2 regions of the Pseudomonas sp. GW821-FHT09H03 genome follow, and region 2 is predicted to be linked to the other one. Evidence: predicted binding sites of a transcription regulator. Region 2 holds the regulator's gene; the other holds the start of a gene.
What was found. Region 2 encodes FliA, which starts transcription of late flagellar genes. Its sites were predicted from a motif close to CTAAAGTTTNNNNNNNNNNNGCCGNTAA; they were not measured.
Positions count from the first base shown of each region.

Region 1 (5,912 bases), on a different contig from region 2:
AAATTACCGAGCGGGCGATGGCCGGTGAGCTCGACTTCCGCGCCAGCTTCAAAGAGCGCCTGGCTTTGCTCAAGGGGCTGGATGTCGGCGTGCTGGATTCGATCGGCGCCTCCCTGCGCCTGACCGAAGGCGCCGAAACCCTGTTCGCCGAGCTCAAGCGCCTGGGCTACAAGACGGCGATTCTGTCCGGTGGCTTCACCTACTTCGCCAAGCAATTGCAGGCCAAACTGGGCATCGACTACGTGTTCGCCAACGAACTGGAAGTGGTGGACGGCAAGGTTACCGGTGTCGCGGTCGAGCCGATCGTCGATGCGCAGCGCAAGGCGGATTTGCTGAAGGAGCTGGCACACAAGGAAGGTTTGCGCCTGGAGCAGACCATTGCGGTCGGTGACGGTGCCAATGACTTGCCGATGCTGGCGATTGCCGGGTTAGGCGTGGCGTTCCGTGCCAAGCCGCTGGTCAAGCAGTCGGCCAAGCAGGCGATTTCGACGCTGGGGCTGGATGGCGTGTTGTACCTGCTGGGCTTGCGCGATCGCGACGGACATCTGTAACGCGCAAACCCACTGTAGGAGCGAGCATGCTCGCGATGGACGTCAACGATGACGCGGGCTTACTGAATGCCTGCGTCGCTCTCAGGTTCATCGCGAGCGTGCTCGCTCCTACAGTGATTGTGTCTGTCAGGCCTTCGGAGAGCCCATGCCCTGGCCCATCTGCACGGCAACGCCGGCAGTCATTTCTTCAGCCCACTTGACCTGATCCGGCCCGAACAGCACGACAGCGGTCGAACCCAGTTTGAAACGACCCAGCTCCGCACCTTTTTCCAGGTGGATCGGCGCGCGCGCGGCTTCGTCGTAGCGGAAGGTTTTCAGCTCGCGCTTCGGCGGCGTGACCAGGCCGGCCCAGACGGTTTCAATCGAGGCCACGATCATTGCGCCCACCAGCACCACGGCCATCGGCCCACGCTCGGTGTCGAAAATGCAGGCTACGCGCTCGTTACGGGCGAACAGTTCCGGGACGTTTTCCGCCGTGGTCTGGTTGACCGAGAACAGGCGGCCCGGGATGTAGACCATCTCGCGCAGGGTGCCGGCCAGCGGCATGTGCACGCGGTGGTAGTCTTTGGGCGACAGGTAAATGGTCGCAAAGTCACCACCCATGAACGGCGCAGCGTTTGCCGCATCGCCACCCAACAGTTCCAGCACGCTGAAGCTGTGGCCCTTGGCCTGGAACACGCGACCGTGCTCGATCGGACCCAATTGGCTGATTGCGCCGTCGGCGGGGCTGAGAATCGCGCCAGGGGTCTGGTCCAGTGGACGGGCACCGTCTTTCAGTGCGCGGGTGAAGAACGCATTGAAGTGCTCGTAGGCGGTCAGGTCTTCGACCAGCGCCTGGGACATGTCCACCTGATAGCGCTTGGCGAACCAGGCGGTAAAGGCGTTCTTGAACCAGCGCACGCGGCATTCGGCGATGCAGCCGGCCAGTCGCGAGAGCAAGTTGTGGGGCAGCAGGTACTGACTGAGGATAAACAGACGCTTGTTCATTAACTGTCCTTAAAAACCTTAAATCTCTACAGGCGTATCGGGATGGTTGCCCCATTCGCCCCAGGAGCCGGCGTAGCCTTTGACCCGCGGATAACCGAGAGCCTTGGCCACCAGATAGGTGAAGCCAGAACGATGATGGGTCTGGCAGTGGGTAATCACTTCTTTGTCTTTGCTGATCCCGAGCTGTTCGAGGATCTGCGGCATATCGGTGCGGATGCGCAACTGGCGTGCCTGATCCATGCCCGCGGTCCATTCGAAATTGACCGCGCCGGGAATGTGCCCGCCCTTGGCCGCCAGCACTTTCTCGCCGGAGTACTCCAGCGGTCCGCGCGCGTCCCATATCGCCAGGTCGGCGGCGCCGAGGCGACTTTGCAGGTACTCACGGGTGGCAGTGGGTTCGTCGTGCAGGGTCAGTGAAACCGGGCCACCCACCGATGGCGGAATCTGGATCGACATGGGCAAGCCTTCCGCCAGCCAGGCCGGCAGGCCGCCATCTATATAGTGGTACTTGCTGTGGCCGATGACATCCAGCAGCCAGATGAAGCGGCCGGCCCAACCGCCGCCTTCGTCGTCATACACCACGTAGACCGCATCGGGGTTGTGCCCCAGCTCGCCAAACAATGTTTCCAGCGCTGCCCGCGCAGGCATCAGCCCCGGGGCAGGCGCCTGGCCGAGTTGCGTGCGTTTCGGATCGACAAAACGCGCGCCGGGAATGTGCCCTTCGGCGTAACGGGTGGCACTGGTCAAGTCCACCAGAATCAGTTCGCGGGCGTCGAGGCGAGGGAGCAAGTCGCTCGGCTCGATCACCAGCGGCAAGCCAGAGAAGTCAGACATTTGAGGTCTCCAGAGCACAAAAGGGACGATTGTAACGCAGCTTATCGGCCACGGTGACTAAAGCTGTGCAGGGCTTTCTCGATGCACTGGGCAGTTTTGCCGAAGGCTTGCACGCAAAGTTCCGAGAATGGCACGCCCGCCTGATCGGCCACGACAATCATGATCACCCGGTCATTGTTGACCAGCGAACGCAACAGCAGGTGTTCACCACTGAATTGCGAACGCAGGCTGTTGGGTAGCAAGGCTGAAAATTGCCCGTTGTTGGCCGGCGTCAGGCGCACTTGCGCCTGTTGCGCGAGCAGTCGTTGCAACACGCTGCTCTGACTGACCGCAAAATTCAGCCCGGCGGCTTCCTGCGGCAAACCGGCCGTCTGGTGCACCCTCAGGTTAGTCTGGGTGCGATCGGCCATCAGGATCATCACTCGGCGCATGCCGCAGGCCACCAATGCGTCACGTGCCGCGATGGTCAGGTGCATGGCGTTGGTGAAACGGCTCGGCTCGTGCAGCAATTCGGCACATTGCCTGCGCCACTTCGCCAGGTCTTCGGCGGTCGGTGCCGCAGCCGGCAACAGCCTGGTATGGATGCGCTTCGTGCCACATGGCCAGATCAACAACTCGGCGGGGTGCCAGAGATCGGGCATGGCGTGATGGCGGGCGCTGTTGGCCGCCTGCTGGTGCAGCTGTTGTTGCACCTCGTGCATTGGTATTTGCAGGTAGAGGCTGGTCAAATACTGCCAACGCTCACTGTGGGGGCTGTCCCAGGCCTGTTGCGCCGACAGCGCCAGACCATTGGCCAGCAACACGGTGTTGGCTGGTTGATTGAGCCACCGGCGCAAGGTTGGATCGTCATCGAGGCGGTTTTGCTGGCGCAATGGATGCTCGCTGTCACGCGCGATGCGCAAGACTTTCACCAGTTCGCGCTGCTCGCAGAGCAACAGTCGATAGCCCTGCAGCACCCAGATCGGCAGGTGCCAGATCTCCACCAGGGCCTGGCATATTTCCAGCAGGCGCACGCCAAACAACTGCTTTTCGACTTTGCGCGCCGACTCGCCCTTATGAATGACCCGCAGCTCCCAGTCTTCGAGTAATTGCGGGTGCGTCAGCGCCAGCGGCCACAAGGGTGACAGAAACAACAGGCTGCCCCAGTGGATGTCCTGCCAAAGCCGCGCCAGGCGACTGGCAAAAAAACCGTTGGCTTGTTGCGTGGCGTGCTGACTGATCATCTGCATCTGGCGCAAGGCCTTGGGAATCCCGGCCTGAGGTTCGACAGGCAGGCGCGCGAGCAGCTCTTGGGTGCGCTTGAGGCCAAGGCGATTGATTGCGACCTCAAGGTTTTCGGCGGGCGTGGTCATGCTGCCATGGGTGTGGCGGTTGGCTTCGCGAATCACGCTCAGGGCAAGGGCCGGGCTGTCCTGCATCAGGTCGGCAATGTCGCGCAACGAGCGGCGATTATCGCCGATTGCGTTACACACCAGGTCATGGCTGGCTTGTGGAACCGGCAGGTGTACGCCATCGAGAAGCTTGACCCAGCCTTCGACAGTGGTCGGTTTTGCAGTGGGGACGTTCGTTTCGTTAGCCATGGCTGGAGGCGATCATTGTCAACGTTACCTATGCCCTGAGTGGGTCAAATTATCTTTTCGCCTGAACTGGCTATAGTCTGGCGCAGTTTTGCCGATAAATAGAAGAAGAGATTTTTTAACTTCCGAATATGACCTTGAACCCGACTCAGTAAGTGCTCTCCTAACCTATGGCTAAATTAATCGGCATCATTGTCGTATTCGCGAGCGTACTCGGCGGATACGTGCTTTCCCACGGCAAGATTGCCGCCCTGATCCAGCCTTTCGAGGTGATGATTATCGGCGGCGCAGCCCTTGGCGCCTTCGTGCAGGCCAACCCCGGCTACATGACGATGCACGTGCTCAAGAAGTCCTTGAGCCTGTTCAGCTCGCGTTTCAATCATTCCTTCTATCTTGAAGTACTGGGCCTGATCTACGAGATCCTCAACAAGAGCCGCCGCGAAGGCATGATGGCCATCGAAGGTGACATCGAAGATGCCGCCGCGAGCCCGATCTTTGCCAAGTACCCGACTGTCCTCAAGGACGAGCGCATGACCGCATTCGTGTGCGATTACCTGCGCATCATGTCCTCCGGCAACATGGCGCCCCACGAACTTGAAAACCTGTTCGACATGGAACTGGCCAGCCTCAAGGAAGACCTGGACCATCCGTCCCACGCGGTGAACGGCATTGCCGACGCCATGCCGGGCTTCGGTATTGTCGCCGCGGTACTGGGCATCGTGGTGACCATGGCTTCGCTGGGTGAAAGTGACCAGAAAATGATTGGTGTCCACGTAGGTGCGGCGCTGGTCGGTACCTTCTTCGGTATTCTTGCGGCCTACGGTTTCTTCGGCCCCCTGGCGCATGCGCTGCGTCACGATGCCAAGGAAGAGTTGAACATCTACGAAGCCATCAAGGCTTCGCTGGTCGCTTCGGCTTCCGGCATGCCACCGTCGCTGGCCGTGGAATTCGGACGCAAGGTTCTGTATCCGGCGCACCGTCCAAGCTTTGCCGAGCTGGAACAAGCGGTTCGCGGTCGTTAAGCCATGGAAAACAATCAGCCGATAATCATCAAGCGCGTCAAGCGCTACGCCAGCGGGCATCACGGTGGCTCGTGGAAAATCGCCTTCGCCGACTTTGCCACGGCGATGATGGCGTTTTTCCTGGTGTTGTGGCTGCTGTCCACCGCCACGCCAGAACAGAAGTTAGCCATCTCCGGTTACTTCAAAGACCCGGTCGGCTTTACCGAAAGCGGTACGCCCTACATCATTGATTTGGGCGGAACGCCGACCCTGGCACCGGAAAACACCCTCAACCCCGAAGATAAGTCGCAGCCGCAACCGGACCGGGTGACAGTCGACACCGATCAGGTCGAAGGTATGGCCGAAATGGTCGAGAGGGAACGCCTCGAACTGTTGCTGCAGGAATTGCAGAACAAGGTCGACGAGAACCCGCAACTGCAAAAGTTCAAGGACCAGATCCTGTTCGAGATCACGCCGAACGGCTTGCGCATCCAGATCATGGACGCCGAGAACCGGCCGATGTTCGACTCAGGCTCAGCACGCCTGAAGCCGTATTTCGAAGACATCCTGCTGGCCATGGCCGACACCATCAAAGCGGTGCCAAACAAGATCAGCATCAGTGGCCACACCGACGCCAAGCCGTACACCGGCACCGGCGATTTCGGCAACTGGGAGCTCTCGGCCAACCGGGCCAACGCGGCGCGGCGTGCGCTGGTGGCGGGCAGTTACCCGGAGTCGCAGGTGGCCCGAGTGGTCGGTTATGCCTCCTCGGCCTTGTTCGATCGCGAGCATCCGCTCAACCCGGTCAACCGTCGCATCGACATCGTCGTACTGACCAAAAAAGCCCAGCGGACCATCGAGGGTGCACAAGGCGCGGACCCTGCCCCCGCTGCCCCGCAAGGCTCGGCTACTCCGGACGCGGCACCGGCCACGCCAACCGCACCAGCCAAGCCGGCTGATCC
Region 1 is NZ_JBWKOF010000002.1:41,059-46,970, reverse strand. It holds gene serB (phosphoserine phosphatase SerB) at 1-551, shown strand, start outside; gene asd (archaetidylserine decarboxylase) at 678-1,538, opposite strand; gene rhdA (thiosulfate sulfurtransferase) at 1,557-2,372, opposite strand; gene AC07OG_RS02920 (HDOD domain-containing protein) at 2,414-3,952, opposite strand; gene motA (flagellar motor stator protein MotA) at 4,120-4,971, shown strand; gene motB (flagellar motor protein MotB) at 4,975-5,912, shown strand, end outside.
Region 1: a site for FliA is predicted at 4,023-4,050, ahead of motA (flagellar motor stator protein MotA). Genes of this name have one in related genera too.

Region 2 (5,912 bases):
GCGCGATGCGGCCGTCACCGGTAATGGTGGCGCCGGACATGCCCGGGGTTCCCTGGAGCATCTTGCCCAAAGGCTTGATGACCACCTCTTCCTGGCCCACCAGTTGATCGACGACAAAGCCGATCCGCTGGGTGCCCACCGAAAGGATCACCACATGGCCTTCACGCTGCTCTTCGTGAGCGGCGGATCTGACCAGCCAGCGCTTGAGGTAGAACAATGGCAGTGCCTTGTCCCGCACGATCACCACTTCCTGGCCGTCCACCACGTTGGTGGTCGACAGGTCGAGGTGGAAAATCTCGTTGACGTTCACCAGCGGGAACGCAAACGCCTGGTTGCCTAGCATGACCATCAGGGTCGGCATGATCGCCAGGGTCAACGGCACCTTGATGACGATCTTCGAACCCTGACCCTTGGCCGAGTAGATGTTGATCGAACCGTTGAGCTGGGAGATCTTGGTTTTCACCACGTCCATGCCCACGCCACGCCCGGACACGTCGGAGATCTCGGTCTTGGTCGAAAAGCCCGGGGCGAAAATCAGGTTGTAGCACTCGGTGTCGCTCAGGCGGTCGGCGGCATCCTTGTCCATCACTCCGCGCTTGACCGCGATGGAGCGCAGGACGTTCGGGTCCATGCCCTTGCCGTCATCGGAGATCGACAACAGGATGTGATCGCCTTCCTGTTCTGCCGCCAGGATCACCTTGCCACCCCGGGATTTGCCCGAGGCTTCGCGTTCTTCCGGTGACTCGATGCCGTGGTCGACCGCGTTGCGCACCAAGTGCACCAGCGGGTCGGCCAGGGCCTCGACGAGGTTCTTGTCGAGGTCGGTTTCTTCGCCCACCAGCTCCAGGTTGATCTCTTTCTTGAGCTGGCGAGCCAGGTCGCGAACCAGCCGCGGGAAGCGCCCGAAAACCTTCTTGATCGGTTGCATCCGGGTCTTCATCACCGCGGTCTGCAGGTCGGCCGTGACCACGTCGAGGTTCGATACGGCCTTGGACATGGCCTCATCGGCACTGTTGGCACCCAGACGAACCAGACGGTTACGCACCAGCACCAACTCGCCGACCATGTTCATGATTTCGTCGAGTCGCGCGGTATCCACGCGTACGGTGGTCTCGGCTTCGCTGGCTGGCTTTTCCACTGGCGCCGCAGCGGCGGCACGAGCTGGAGCCAGTGCAGCGGCAGGCGCTGGCACTTTTGCTTCGGGCGCCTTGGCAACCGGTTTGGCTGCCACGGCCTTAACGACGGAAGTCGCAACGGCGGCATTGCCGCCATCCAGCGCCGTGGCGGTACCGACTTCGCTGAATTTGCCTTTGCCGTGCAATTCGTCGAGCAGCGCTTCGAACTCGTGATCGGAAATCAGATCGCTGCCGGCCGCCGCTGCAGTCGGCGCCGCGGGTGCAGGCACCGCAGCAATGGCCGACTCCAGGGCCTCGACAGCAAAATTACCCTTGCCATGCAACTGGTCCAGCAGTGCTTCAAATTCGTCGTCAGTAATATCGGAACTGTCGCCCGCCGCTTTCGGCGCCTCTGGCGCTGCCGCAGTCGGGACCAGCGCATCAACGGCAAACTGGCCCTTGCCGTGCAGTTGATCGAGCAACGACTCGAACTCGGCATCGGTGATTTCATCGCTGCCGGCAGCGGCGCTGACCGGCGCAGGAACAGGTGCCGGCGCCTCGGCCTGAGCCTTGACGGCGTTCAGCGAGTCCAGCAGTTGTTCGAATTCATTGTCGGTGATATCGCCCGTTTCGGCTTCAGCCAAAGGCGTTTCAACCACTGCAGTGACAGCAGCCACTTCGTCAGCCGATTGCGGCTCGGCCAGGCGGGCCAGTGCCGCAAGCAATTGTGGTGTGGCAGCGGTGATCGGGCTGCGCTCGCGGACTTCGCTGAACATGCCGTTGACCGCGTCCAGCGCTTCGAGAACCACGTCCATCAGTTCCGAGTCGACGCGACGCTCACCCTTGCGCAGGATGTCGAACACGTTCTCGGCGATGTGGCAGCACTCCACCAGTTCGTTGAGCTGGAGGAACCCGGCGCCCCCCTTTACAGTGTGGAAACCGCGAAAAATTGCATTGAGCAAGTCAGCATCATCAGGTCGGCTTTCCAGCTCGACCAGCTGTTCGGACAGCTGCTCCAGAATCTCGCCAGCCTCCACCAGGAAATCCTGAAGGATCTCTTCATCGGCGCCGAAGCTCATGTATGGGGTGCTCCTAACAGGTCTAAAAACCTAAAAAACCTAAAATTTCAAAACCCTAGGCTGGATAGCAAATCGTCCACATCGTCCTGACCGGACACAACGTCTTCTCTTTTATCGGCATGAATCTGCGGACCTTCACCCTGAGAGAGATGTTTTTGTGGATCTTTTTCGGCAAGCATCGCTTCACGGTCATGCTCGATGCCCGCAAAGCGGTCCACCTGGCTGGCCATGAGCACGAGCTTGAGCAGGTTGCTTTCAACTTCGGTGACCAGTGTGGTCACACGTTTGATCACCTGACCGGTGAGGTCCTGATAGTCCTGAGCAAGCAGGATGTCATTCAGGTTGCTCGACACCGCACGATTGTCCGTGCAGCTGCGCGCCAGGAAGCCATCGACTCGCCGCGCCAATGCACGGAACTCCTCAGCCCCGACTTCACGGCGCATGAAGCGTCCCCAGTCGGTGCTCAAGGCCTGGGCCTCATCAGCCAGGCTGTTGACCAGTGGCGTGGCGCTTTCCACCAGATCCATGGTGCGGTTGGCTGCGGCCTCGGTCAGCTTGACCACATAACCCAGACGCTCGGTGGCGTCGGTGATCTGCGAGACCTCCTTGGCCTGCGGCATGTTCGGGTCAATCTGGAAATTGACGATGGCGCTATGCAGTTCGCGGGTGAGCTTGCCCACTTCCTGATACAGGCCGCGGTCACGGGTCTGGTTGAGCTCATGGATCAATTGCACCGCTTCGCCGAACTTGCCTTTCTCAAGGCTCGCGACCAGTTCGACGGCGTGTTTTTTCAGGGTCGATTCAAAATCGCCCAATGAAGACTCGTTATTGCCCATAGCTCCCCCGTGGCGCGCTCATCAACCGATGCGTTCGAAAATCTTCTCGATTTTTTCTTTCAACGCTTGGGCCGTGAAGGGTTTGACCACATAGCCGTTGACGCCGGCCTGGGCCGCTTCGATGATCTGCTCGCGCTTGGCTTCAGCGGTCACCATCAGCACCGGCAAGTGCTTGAGCTTTTCATCGGCGCGCACGTGACGCAACAGATCGATACCGGTCATGCCAGGCATGTTCCAGTCCGTTACCAGAAAGTCGATACTTCCGCTGTTGAGCACCGGAATGGCAGTGGTGCCATCGTCGGCCTCGACGGTGTTGGTGAACCCAAGGTCACGCAGCAGGTTCTTGATGATCCGCCGCATCGTTGAGAAGTCATCAACGATGAGGATTTTCATGTTCTTGTCCAATTCGACCTCCAAGCAGTCTTAAACGCGCCCAGCACCTGGACGCGCCATTTCAATCAATCCGGCAAAGCACTCGATGACTGTCTGGAGCACAACAGATCGCGACCGGTGCCGTTCAAATCCGCACCAGTCTCGTTCGCAGTGTCCCCACACTGCCTTCAGCGCGCTCGCCACTCCCCCAAACGCCCCCGCAAACGGGCCGCGCACTGGCTGTGTAACTGGCTGACCCGAGATTCGCTGACCCCCAGGACCTCTCCGATTTCCTTGAGGTTCAGTTCTTCGTCGTAGTACAGCGCCAACACCAGTCGCTCACGCTCCGGCAAATTGGCAATCGCGTCCGCCAGCGCTGCCTGGAAGCGTTCATCTTCCAGATCGCGTGACGGCTCCAGATGAGCACTCGCGCCATCCTCGTGCAGCCCTTCGTGTTCGCCGTCCTGCAACAGATCGTCGAAACTGAATAACCGGCTGCCCAGGGTGTCGTTCAAAATCCCGTAATAATCGTCGAGACTCAATTGGAGTTCGGCCGCAACCTCGTGATCTTTAGCGTCACGGCCGGTTTTAGCTTCAATCGAGCGAATTGCGTCGCTGACCATGCGGGTATTGCGGTGGACCGAACGTGGCGCCCAGTCCCCCTTGCGCACTTCATCGAGCATCGCGCCGCGGATTCGAATGCCCGCGTACGTTTCGAAGCTCGCGCCTTTGCTGGCGTCGTATTTGGTTGAAACTTCGAGCAGGCCGATCATCCCGGCCTGGATCAGGTCTTCGACCTGGACACTGGCCGGCAGACGCGCCAGCAAGTGGTAAGCAATGCGTTTGACCAGCGGCGCGTAACGCTCGATCAGCTCGTACTGCGCGTCACGCGCCGACTTCTTGTAAAGGTTGTAACCGCTGGCTGTCATAGAACCGGACCTGCGGTTTGCTGCACCAGACGCTCGACAAAAAACTCAAGATGCCCACGGGGGTTGGCAGGCAGCGGCCAGGCATCGACCTTCTGCGCGATCGCCTTGAACGCCAGCGAACACTTGGAACGCGGGAACGCTTCGTAGACCGCACGCTGCTTCTGCACAGCCTTGCGCACGCTTTCGTCGTAGGGCACCGCGCCGACGTATTGCAAGGCAACGTCGAGGAAGCGATCGGTGACCTTGGTCAACTTGGCGAACAGGTTGCGCCCTTCCTGCGGACTCTGGGCCATGTTGGCCAGGACGCGGAAGCGGTTCATGCCGTAGTCGCGATTGAGCAACTTGATCAAGGCGTAGGCGTCGGTGATCGAGGTCGGCTCGTCGCAGACCACCAGCAACACTTCCTGGGCTGCGCGAACGAAACTGACCACCGACTCACCAATGCCCGCAGCGGTGTCGATCACCAGTACGTCGAGGTTGTCGCCGATATCACTGAAGGCCTGGATCAGGCCGGCGTGTTGCGCGGGGCTCAGATGCACCATGCTCTGAGTGCCGGATGCGGCCGGAACGATACGGATGCCGCCGGGGCCCTGCAGCAGTACATCGCGCAGTTCGCAGCGGCCTTCGATCACGTCGGCCAGGGTACGTTTGGGTGTCAGCCCCAGCAGGACGTCAACGTTCGCCAGGCCCAGGTCGGCGTCCAGCAACATAACGCGCCGGCCAAGTTCAGCCAAAGCCAGGGACAAGTTCACTGACACGTTAGTTTTCCCGACGCCACCTTTGCCGCCGGTCACCGCGATCACCTGTACAGGATGCATGCTGCCCATGTTATTTCACTACCTTGTCTTGCATAGACGGAGGCCACATTACTGGCTGCGCGTTCGCAAACGGAACAATGCATGGCAGACCATCGATGTAGGTACAAAATCTATTCATTATTACCTCAGCCAACCTGCTTGGTCGGACTGTGGTAGATATCAGCGAACATGTCAGCCATGGCTTCTTCGCTGGGCTCTTCCTGCATTTGCACACTGACGGCGCGGCTGACCAACTGGTGACGACGGGGCAGATGCAAATCATCCGGGATCCGCGGTCCATCAGTCAGGTAAGCCACCGGCAGCTCATGGCCGATCGCCAGGCTCAACACCTCGCCCAGGCTCGCCGTCTCATCCAGTTTAGTCAGAATGCAGCCAGCAAGCCCACAGCGCTTGTAACTGTGATAAGCGGCAGTTAGAACCTGTTTCTGGCTGGTGGTTGCCAGAACCAGATAATTTTTTGAACGGATGCCGCGACCGGCCAGACTTTCGAGCTGCATGCGCAACGCCGGATCGCTGGCCTGCAGGCCGGCGGTATCGATCAACACCACCCGTTTGCGCAGCAACGGCTCCAGCGCCTGCACCAGGGATTGGCCCGGATCGACGTGGGTCACCGACACATTGAGGATGCGTCCGAGGGTCTTGAGCTGCTCCTGGGCACCGATGCGGAAACTGTCCATGCTGACCAGCGCGATGTTCTGCGCGCCGTACTTGAGCACATAACGCGCCGCCAGCTTGGCCAGGGTGGTGGTCTTGCCCATGCCGG
Region 2 is NZ_JBWKOF010000019.1:102,598-108,509, reverse strand. It holds gene AC07OG_RS23265 (chemotaxis protein CheA) at 1-2,194, opposite strand, end outside; gene AC07OG_RS23260 (protein phosphatase CheZ) at 2,242-3,030, opposite strand; gene AC07OG_RS23255 (chemotaxis response regulator CheY) at 3,052-3,423, opposite strand; gene fliA (RNA polymerase sigma factor FliA) at 3,591-4,331, opposite strand; gene fleN (flagellar synthesis regulator FleN) at 4,328-5,158, opposite strand; gene flhF (flagellar biosynthesis GTPase FlhF) at 5,275-5,912, opposite strand, start outside.